DNA from 3 places in the Selenomonas oralis genome. Region 3 is predicted to be linked to each of the others. Evidence: riboswitches for the same ligand, from Rfam matches in the RefSeq annotation. Region 3 holds a riboswitch; each other region holds the start of a gene.
What was found. Region 3 has a riboswitch for cobalamin ahead of ACRTGH_RS00215 (ABC transporter substrate-binding protein). Riboswitches for the same ligand answer to the same signal wherever they lie in the genome.

Region 1 (3,279 bases), 140 kb from region 3:
TTTATCAGCGCTTCCCAAGGTCTATAATACTATAGGCCTCGCACCCAACATCTCCATGCCGGCCAAGGGAGAGGCAAGCAGCACGACGAAGTCTGCCGTCGCGCAGGGAACCATCGACATCCGCGACAATCCCACGCAGGACATCTCCGCCCTCAGCCGCGATACGGCGAACTCGCTGAACGAGCTGGGCAGAATCTTTGACAAGCAGAAGATCGAAGAGCAGCAGGAACTCGCCGCCGCCTTCGGCGAGGAAGCCTTCCGCCTCGCACATAACTTGCCCGACGACGGCAGCGGCAGAAAAATCGCCGTCCATGCCATTATCGGCGGCATCATGAGCCAGATCACAGGTGCTGGCTTTGCTTCTGGTGCTGTCGGCGCCGGCCTCAACGAAGCTGTTATTAAGGCACTTGATGGCAAAGATCCGGGTACGGTTCAGAGCGTCAGTGCCATCATCGGCGCAACCGTTGCAAAAGCCATCGGTGGGAATGCGGCAGCTGGTGCGACTTCGGTGGCTAGTGGGACGAAGAACAATTATGAGATGATGGCTTCTCCTGAAATGGCAGTTTTAGCAACATTATGTATAGCGATAGGATATGCTCTCATAAAGGAAGCGGTGAACCTGAACATGTTGCAGATGTAGAACCCAGAGAATAACATAGCTGTTTGTTAGGGAGTGTGTTATAGTTGCATCCAATAGAAACCGGAAATTGTAAACAAATTATTACAGAGTGCAAACCTGTAATTCCTTTACTCTTATTAAGATATGAAAGTATCGCCACATATTATACGGAAGAACCCGGTTTTATTTATGACGACCAAAACGAACCTTACGAACAAATTTTTAGACTACGAGAATTTATTCCTAATAAAATGATTTCCTCTTTCATGATTTATGCAAAAGATAGAAAAATATCCCGTCAACAGAATATTTTTATTCGCCATACATATTGGGATAAGAAACATGACAAACAGTATATCTCAGAAAAAGATGATGCAAGAAAAAAACATCTGCTGACGGCGATGCCTTCTTTATATGGAAGGACACTTTGGATTGATTCCCAAAACCGTCATTTTGTAAATATTATTCGCATATTGCAGGATATTCAATTACATATTGAGAAAGGCGTTGTTTTTCATAAAAGTAAACAACAAAAAAGATGGAGCGATCTAGAAATCTGTATACTATTTGATTGGGGAAAATACTGTAGGATATGGGATGGATCACAAGAAAACGATCATTTCGGAAAATGGCTCAAATCATTAAAATATACTATAAAGCAAATACTAAAAACCACCTTAGATGAAGATAAATCTCTGGAGAAAATAACATTAGACCAATCTTTCCCTCTAATGTTATTTCGAGATTTGGTTTGTGGGCTTCATAAAAAATAAAAGACAACCTTTCATGCCAGAAGCATTCAATATATGATGATATTGTCGGCTTGCAAGGATAGATCTTGTTGTTTGGAAAAGGATGCCTTACCGCCGACGGAAAGCAGAAGCAAGGAATACGTGGACAGCACGATTCGTGCAGGAGGCACAGCAAGCCTTATGGCGGCAGAGCATGGCTTTTTCGTCCAAGGCTCCTGAGTTGCAGGAAAGGACATTTCTTTCTCTTTAAACGACGGCCCATAACGCGTATATGCGCTGTTTCCTTGACTTTTTCCGCGATTTGTATAATAATGGCTAGTGGAACAGGTGCCTATGAGGCTCAATAGAGAAGCCGGTTGAACCGGCGCGGTCCCGCCACTGTCGGGTGGAGCGCTCCCAAGAGATGCCACTGGCCATGAGGCTGGGAAGGTTTGGGAAGCGCGAGGAAACCCTAGCCAGGAGAACTGCCTGTTTGACAATCACCGTTGGGGGGATCCCCCCAAGACCCGCGAGCGATGGGAAGGGGATTCTTTTTTTGCTGTCATGGGGCTGCATCTTCATTCTTTTCGCGATGGGATGAAGGCAGCTTCTTATTTTTGCAAATGCAGATACTGTCCCCGGGCGGCGAGTGTGGCAGAGACTTTTGGAGAGATATGGGAGGAAGACATGAAAGGAATATTTTTCGGTATCGGTGTGGGTCCCGGCGACCCGGAGCTTTTGACAGTAAAGGCAATTCGTGCCATGGAGAAGGCCGATGTGCTGATTGCACCGAAGACGGAGAAGAAGGACGGCAGCGTGGCGCTTTCGATTGCACAGCCATATTTGAAGAAGGATATCGAGATCGTCTACCAGGTGTTTCCTATGGTGGCGAACTTTGCGGAGTCGACAGATGCTTGGGAGGAGAACAAGGCGGAGATTCTGGCGCTCTTGGAAGAGGGCAAGAATGTCGCGTTCCTGACGCTCGGCGACCCGATGTTCTACAGTACCTATATCTATGTCTACCGCCTGCTTGAGCATGAGGATGTGGAAATCCAGACGATTCCCGGAATTCCGGCATTTTGCGCCATCGGCAGTCAGCTCGGCTATCCGATTGTCGAGGGGAATGATATTGTTTCCATTATTCCGGCGACGGCTTCGCCGGAGAAGATTGCGAAAATCCTGCCCGTGACAGACAATGCCGTCCTGATGAAGGTTTACAAGAATTTCCCCGCAATCGCCGATATGCTCAGTGAGAACAACCTTGCGAAGAAGGCTGTGATGGTGAGCCGCTGCGGTTTGCCGGACGAGGAGCGCATTGATGATATAGAAGCGCAGAAGGAGAAGAAGGTCAATTATCTCTCGACGATCCTTACGCGCCGTGACGCCTGACGAGGAGGGTGCAAAATGAACCGTGTTTTTCGCATGACAGCTGTGCTGTCCTTCTTCTTGCTGGCTGCCGCTCTTTTTTCCGGCTGCGGCGGCAAGGAAGCGGGGGAGGCTTCAGGAGAAAAGGCATTTGCCGTGATCAAGGATGATATGGGGCGCGATGTCACGCTGCCGACAAAGCCGGAGCGAATCGTCGTGCTGTCGGCCTCGTTCCTTGAGCCGCTGCACGCTGTGGGCGGTGATGTCGTCGGGCGTCCCGATTCGAAAACGCAGATGCCCGACTACGCAAAGGACAAGGCCAGTGTCGGTGCGGTCTACCAGATCGATATGGAAAAGGTGCTTGCGTGCAAACCGGATCTTGTCATCGTCAATAAAGGCATGAATGAAAAGCTTGTGCCGACGCTCGAGGAAAACAACATTCCGGCTCTTGTCCTCGACATGAAGAGCTATGACGATGTGAAGCGTGAGGTTTCGGTCTTTGCCCAGGTCACGGGTGAGAAGGAGAAAGGCGATGCCTTGCTGAAGGAGATGGAGACGAAAGTT
Region 2 (3,279 bases), 240 kb from region 3:
CCTCCCGCCGGATCAATCGGCTGCATCAAACCGAACTCTTCCTGCAGCATGACCTGCACGTTGCGCGCGATGCGACGCGAGAATTCATCGCCCTTGCGGATCGGCTCATCGAACGGAGCGTTCTCGAAGGAATCAAGTCCGCCGACGACGCCCGAGAAAATTTCCGTCGTATTGCGCAGCATGTTGACATAAGGATCGTAAACCGTCTTGAAAAACAATGCGGGGCGCGCATGGATATGGATGCGCTGCGCTTCCTCGCCGCCGCCAAACGCCTTGACGATCTGCGCCCAGATCGGGCGAACCGCACGGAGTTTAGCAATCTGCAGGAAGAAGTTCGCGCCCATGGAGAAGCCGAACATCATCTGTTCCGCCGCCTCGTCCACCGTAAGCCCGCGCTCTATGAGAGCGCGCAGGTAAGCGACACCGACGGCAAGTGTCGAAGCAACCTCCTGCACATCATTGGCGCCGCCGCGCGAAACAGCATCGCTTCGCACCATGATCGTCCTGAGCTTCGGAGCATACTTCTTCACCCAAAAAGCCGCTTCCGCCATCTCATCATAAAGCTGCGGAAGTGCGGCATAGTTCTCGCCGCGCTGAATCATTTCACCCAGGGGATCCGCCCCTACGAAACCGCTGAGCTTGGCGAGATCGCCGCCGTCGGAATTGACAGACGCCGCGACGAGAGAAAGCATTGGCAAGGACGAAGCACCCGCATAGATATAGAGCGGATGATGGTCGAGCTTCAAGCCGTTAAGCGTCGTGTGCATATCCTCGACCGTCGTGATATTGCACCCTTCATCACCGATCTTTTCGGCATCCTTGGCATCCTTGTTGAGGAGCGTCGCCGAATCCAGACGGATGTTATAAATCGTCGATCCCTTGTCCACCTCGCGGCGCAGCAACTCGTTGTTTTCCTCAGGCAGCGTCTCGTCGCACGACTGCGCGATGCCCCAAGGCTGTTCAATGTAGCCGTTCGGACGCACGCCGCGAAGGAAGTTGTCCATACCCGGGAAGTCGGTTCTCGGCAAGATTCCGTCTGTCATCTTGTGCGTGTACATCGGCTCAAACGTAATGCCCTCATACGTTTTCGTAAACATCTTCTTCTCGAAGGGAGCCCCCTTCAACAACTCGACGCAAGCCTCTTTCCACTCCTCATACGTCGGCGGCTCAAATTCGTCGAGCGGAACATCGGGGAAACTCGTTTGTTGTTCGGCCTTCTTCAAGATGGCCTGCAGGTCAAGGTTCTCATCCTGACCCTTTGTTTCATTGCTCATACTTCCACAGCCTCCCTTAACAATGATACGGAACACAACAAAACCGCCCTGCGTTTAAAAGGCGGTTTCTGTGTTCCGGTCGACAGGCTTCATGTAGAGATGCTTCTGCACGTCGTTTCCAGTCAGAACATCTTCTTTCCAAATAAAAATCCGGTGCCAAAAGCGCCGGAGAGCCCGCCGTGTCCCAGTACGGCAAAATCCCCTACCCATCGCTCGCAGGTATTGGCACACCTCAATGGTACGCCAACGGTGATGTCAAAACAGGCAGTTCTCCTGGCTCAGATTCATCGTCCAATCATGCCTTCCCAGAGATTTCTCCAGTGGCGTTCTATGACGGACTCCTCTTACAGTGGCGGGACCGCTCCGGCTTCTACCGGATTCCCTATTAAGTCTTGCGACACCTGTCTCCAACAATATGTTGTTTTCATCTTTATATTAACTCTATTTATTGGGGATTGTCAATACTTCCGAAGTCTTTTACAATAAAAATATGAGTTGAACCCCGACCTTTTCCCAAGACTCTTCCAAATCATGCAAGGAGGCTATTCCATGATCAAAATTCATGGCGCCGTCATCATAGAACAAGGCGTGACCTTTGCCATAGTTGTCGTCAAACCCCACGTCACTCAGTACACGGCACGCGCCGTATCGTTCCGCAACGAGATCGCGCCCTTTTTCCGCAACTTGCCCATCATCCTGATGTCGCAGGATCGCGATGGAAAACCGCGCTATTACGGCAGAAAGGACATCGTCGATTTTTTGAAAACAGTGAAAATCGAGCAGATTCCTTGGAAGACATACCATATCTATTAAAAGACGCACCTGCCCCAACAAAAGAAAAAGCGCCTGTCTTGGCGCTTTTTCTTTTGTCATCAGCAAACCGTCAAATCATATTCTTCGTATAGGCATCGTAAAGAACTTTGAGCTCCTCAATCTTATCATACATCTCCACCTGCAGGCCAGAAGCGGCAGCGTAATCGCCCTCATTCAACGCCTTGATCAGAAGCGTGAAAAGTGATTTCTCATCAATGCTGTCTTTTGCGAGATAGGAACGGATTCCATTGATCTTGTTCCAGTTGTAGGAATCCTGATCCGTTACGAAATCCGTCTGCACCTCGCGCGCCTTGCGCACGATATCACGATTTTCAGGAATGATTCGGCTGATGAGCTCCGTTTTCCAGCGCAGGAGCGCGCCCGCCTTGAAAGCGTCGATAATCTGCTCACGAAGTGCACCGCCTGCTGTAATGGCCTCCACCTTCTCCGGGTGGTTCTCAAAGCCCTGCATATTTTCCCAGACCGTCGACGGCGGCGCACCGAAGAGGCGATCGCGTTCCCTTTCGGTATAATCCTCGAATACATCGATTTCGCTCCTGTAAGCGCGATTCTTTTCGAGATAGAACCCCTCCTCGCCTGCATCTTTGGACAATTCCGCCAGCAGGGCATCCGTCGTGCGGGAAACAGCCGCTTTCACCCCATCAAGAACAGCGGAATAGACAGCTGCCAGGACAAGGTATGTATTGGAATACGGATTGCAGGCGCGCAATTCGAAGCGCGTCGCATAAGGATTCGTCAAATCACGAATCAAACCCGCAAGTATCGTGCGGTTGCGTGAGGGAATCTCGGGTGTGTGGCCAAGGGATGTGACAATGCAGACCGGCGCCTCAAACCCCGGCTTCAAACGATTCAAAGAATCATTCGTCGCCGAGACAAACGGATTGATAACCTCGTAATTCTTCAAAAGCCCCATGATTGCGCCATAACCGACAGCACTGAGGAAGTCCTTTTTCATATCCTGCGGCGTAAAGAGATTATAGACCTTGCCGTCTTCCATAACAGCGGCAATGCAGAAATGCGTATGTTCACCATTGCCCGCAAGACCGATCATCGGCTTCGCCTTAAAATTCACTTCAAGTCCGTTCTCGCGGAAGACCTCGCGCACGATCGTGCGCACGATAAGCTCATTATCTGCCGCCTGCAAAGCGTCGGCGAAACGCCAGTCGATCTC
Region 3 (3,279 bases):
CGGCGGCCTTTTCATCCCCCAGCTTCAGTGCCGTCAGCCGCCACGATTCGCGCATCATAAGCGGAAGCATCAGGAGCAGTACGATGAAAACAATGGAGATGTTCAGCCAAGTTGCTTTTGACAGACTGCCCATCGTCCAAAAAACAATGTTCTGGAGAGCTTCGGGCGTTGCCATATACTGCATCAGAGATTGAAGCGCCTGGAACAAGAACATCATGCCAATACCGGCAAGGATCATTGTCTCAGAGGAAAAACTCTTGATCTTATTGATGGAGTATATGAAGAAACTCGTCAGTCCTGCGAATATAAACGCACCGAAAGGCACCATGAACTCACCCAGAAACTCCAGTGAGCTCAGTCCGACCACAACCACGAGGGAGGCGCCGAACCCCGCGCCTGCCGATATGCCGAGGGTATAGGGGCTAGAGAGCGGATTATCGAGAATCGTCTGCATTCCCGCCCCGGCAATCCCCAGAGAAGCCCCGACGAGCAAAGCCATGACGGCCGTCGGAAGCCGAATCGACCAAACGATGACATTCGCGTTTTTGGAAACCTCCGGCGACTGTATCACCGCCAGCCAAACATCCTGTGGCGTGAGCGAGGCCGGGCCTACAATCACGTCGGTCATAAAACTTATTGCACAAATCAGCAGCCCGAGCAAAATAAAGATGATTTTGCGGTAACTCTGCTTTTTGTAGTCAAAATGATCCTTCATCTCTTCCACTATGTTAAGCCCTTTCCTAATTCAAATGCATGAACCAAATTCCCCCATAGGAGAACGGAAGAAATTTTTCGTAGAATTCCTTGAGCGTGCCTTCCGGATCAACATCTGCGAACTCTTCGGGATAGTACGTCTTGGCCAGATACTCAAATACAGCGCAGTCGTAGACCTCACGCGGCAATCCATGATGAGCCGAATAGATCTGCTTGTTCTTGACTGCTTTCAGCTGATTCCAACCATCGCGCTGTGTAAATGCCTTCAAGAGCTCCTGAGAATTCTCTTCGCTTGTTTCAAATCCGAGGCGCATGGCAGTAGCCTTTTTCGGCCAATAGGAGCCCATGATCATGATGATGTCGGGATCCTTTTCCAGAATAAATTCGGGATTGACAGGACCCGCCGATGCGACTACATCTTTTGTAATGAGATCGGCGCCGCACACCGTTGCCAAGGCACCCCATGCAACCTTGCTGCTGTATGCAGTGCCAAATCCTTCTGGTCCTTCATTGCCCGTCTCAATATAGACCGTCGGTTTCGGCTTGTTGATCTTATTGACGCGGTCGGTGACCCTTGTCACGTGCTCCGTATAAAACTTCTTGAGCTCTTCCGCGCGCTCCTCCTTGCCCAACGCCTTGCCGATGGCTTCAATCGAACGCTGATGATTTTCAAGCTTCTCCGCATGATAGTCGATATAAATAGTCGGTATTCCGGCTGCATCGATCTTCGGCTTCACATCGGATTCGTACTGATCTTTCATGTACAACGGGATAAAGATGACATCCGGATTCAGAGAAATCACCTTTTCCGTATCGAAGGTTTTTTCATTCACAGCGCCGATGAGAGGAATCTTTTCCAATTCCGGAAGATCCGCTTTGAAATGATTCCACATATCCACACGATATTTGCTTAAAGACGGATCAATCCCAACGATGATATTGGCAACATCCTTGCCTGTCAGTGCCGCCATCGTCATAAACGCACCGCCCGAAGCACTCCACTGCACAACGACGCGTTCTGCCGGCTTTTTCAACGTGACTGTCTGTCCTGTTACATCCGTAATCTCAATGGGCTTGTCATTCTGCGCCGCATCCTTCTTCACATCTCCTGAACCTCCGCAGGCCGTGAAAATCATGCTGACCATCAGAAGAAGAACCGTAACAACGGAAACCATATACTTCTTTGTCTGAAACATGAAAACACCTCGTTCTTTAATTTTTTGAGACCACCTCTTGTTGATTCCACCGAATCATTGCCGATCCGGATACGGTCAAACACAATTTGCCTTTGCTCCTGCCATCACCTTCTCCCCAATCTTCTCTTCTGCCTCCGGATTCAGATCCTTCTTCTATATAATTTTTCTGCACTCCATATCATCAGCAACGGCGCGTTCACGATGAAGTTCTCTGCCGCCCTCGCTCCATACAAAAAGCCCGTTTCCCCATCCAAAGGAAACGGGCTGTAATCTCAGCTGCTCAAAAAACACCATACCGAATAAGCTCAGGCATAGTATGAGCATCCATGTATACAAAATCTCCATCCCCGTCACTCGCAGGTCAATCGGTGATTGTCAACTAGGCAGTTCTCCTGGCTTCAGTTCATCGTTTCTTTGCGCCTTCCCAAGAAAAACTCTCAGTGACCAAGAACGCTGTGCGTCCTTCTGCAAAGTCGCTCGCTGCTACAGTGGCGTGACCGCTTTGGCTTGCACCAAATTCCCTATTAAGTCCAAAGACACCCAATTCAATCATATAAAATTTTTATTATATAATAACATGAGACTTGTAACGTGTCAATCAAAACCTTCAGGCAGATGGATTGGGTCTGCCTTGTAGCAGGTTTTGACGCTCGCATAGCCGGTCTTGCTCTTTACCGTCTTCGTGCCCGTAACCGTGAGTTTCCTGCCGTCGGCACAGAGATAGGCGTCTTCGTCGCTGAGATAGGTCATGTTCTCGAAACGCCCGATGTCATTCTTCCAAGCCCGGGTCTTTGCTCGTTCGTAGTTGTTCGGCTTGATGTAGGCCGCCTGCCCATTCGCTTTGAGATAGACGTAGTTCTCTTCGCTTTCATAACCAGCGTCGGCGATGACCTTGGCATAGCGCTCCTTCGTATGCGCATGAAAATCTTCTAGGAACGGGATGAGCATCGTCGTATCTGTCGGTTGCGGTCCAACCGTTGCCCATGTGATGAATTCTGCATCGACGCCGCATTGGATATTGTAGGCCGGCTTCAGTTGTCCGTTTCGCATCGCATCTTCTTTCATCCGCATAAAGGTCGCATCGGGATCCGTCTTGGCGAAGCTGTTGCGCGTTCCCATGATGCGGAGCTTTTTCTGGTAATCTTTCCAGCGTGCGATGAATTCGTCCAGTTTCTCCAGCATCTTTTGCAGCATGCTTTTGCGCCGTCCACTCCCATGAACGAAGACGAGGCCTTGCTCCTTCTGCAGACGTTTCAGTTGCTTGCGCATCTTCTAAAGAAAGTTCACATCGCGTCGGCAAGCCGTCTCAATTCTTCGAGAGCTGAAGAGATGGTTCATGCCAGAATAGATAAGAATGGCGAGCAGTTGC

Region 1: it holds a riboswitch for cobalamin, as region 3 does, so the genes downstream of both, cobI (precorrin-2 C(20)-methyltransferase) here and ACRTGH_RS00215 (ABC transporter substrate-binding protein) in region 3, are expected to answer to the same signal.
Region 2: it holds a riboswitch for cobalamin, as region 3 does, so the genes downstream of both, ACRTGH_RS11365 (methylmalonyl-CoA mutase family protein) here and ACRTGH_RS00215 (ABC transporter substrate-binding protein) in region 3, are expected to answer to the same signal.

Annotation. Positions count from the first base shown of each region.
Region 1 covers NZ_CP194411.1:2,505,099-2,508,377, reverse strand. Annotated here, with positions in the region: partial or broken gene ACRTGH_RS11870 (hemagglutinin repeat-containing protein) at 1-544, shown strand, start outside; gene ACRTGH_RS11865 (hypothetical protein) at 685-1,392, shown strand; cobalamin riboswitch at 1,680-1,857, shown strand; gene cobI (precorrin-2 C(20)-methyltransferase) at 2,038-2,739, shown strand; gene ACRTGH_RS11855 (ABC transporter substrate-binding protein) at 2,755-3,279, shown strand, end outside.
Region 2 covers NZ_CP194411.1:2,410,414-2,413,692, forward strand. Annotated here, with positions in the region: gene ACRTGH_RS11365 (methylmalonyl-CoA mutase family protein) at 1-1,274, opposite strand, end outside; cobalamin riboswitch at 1,521-1,694, opposite strand; gene ACRTGH_RS11370 (hypothetical protein) at 1,824-2,087, shown strand; gene ACRTGH_RS11375 (type I glutamate--ammonia ligase) at 2,158-3,279, opposite strand, start outside.
Region 3 covers NZ_CP194411.1:45,835-49,113, forward strand. Annotated here, with positions in the region: gene ACRTGH_RS00210 (FecCD family ABC transporter permease) at 1-715, opposite strand, end outside; gene ACRTGH_RS00215 (ABC transporter substrate-binding protein) at 741-1,910, opposite strand; cobalamin riboswitch at 2,276-2,469, opposite strand; gene ACRTGH_RS00220 (transposase) at 2,505-3,104, opposite strand; gene ACRTGH_RS12245 (transposase) at 3,183-3,279, opposite strand, start outside.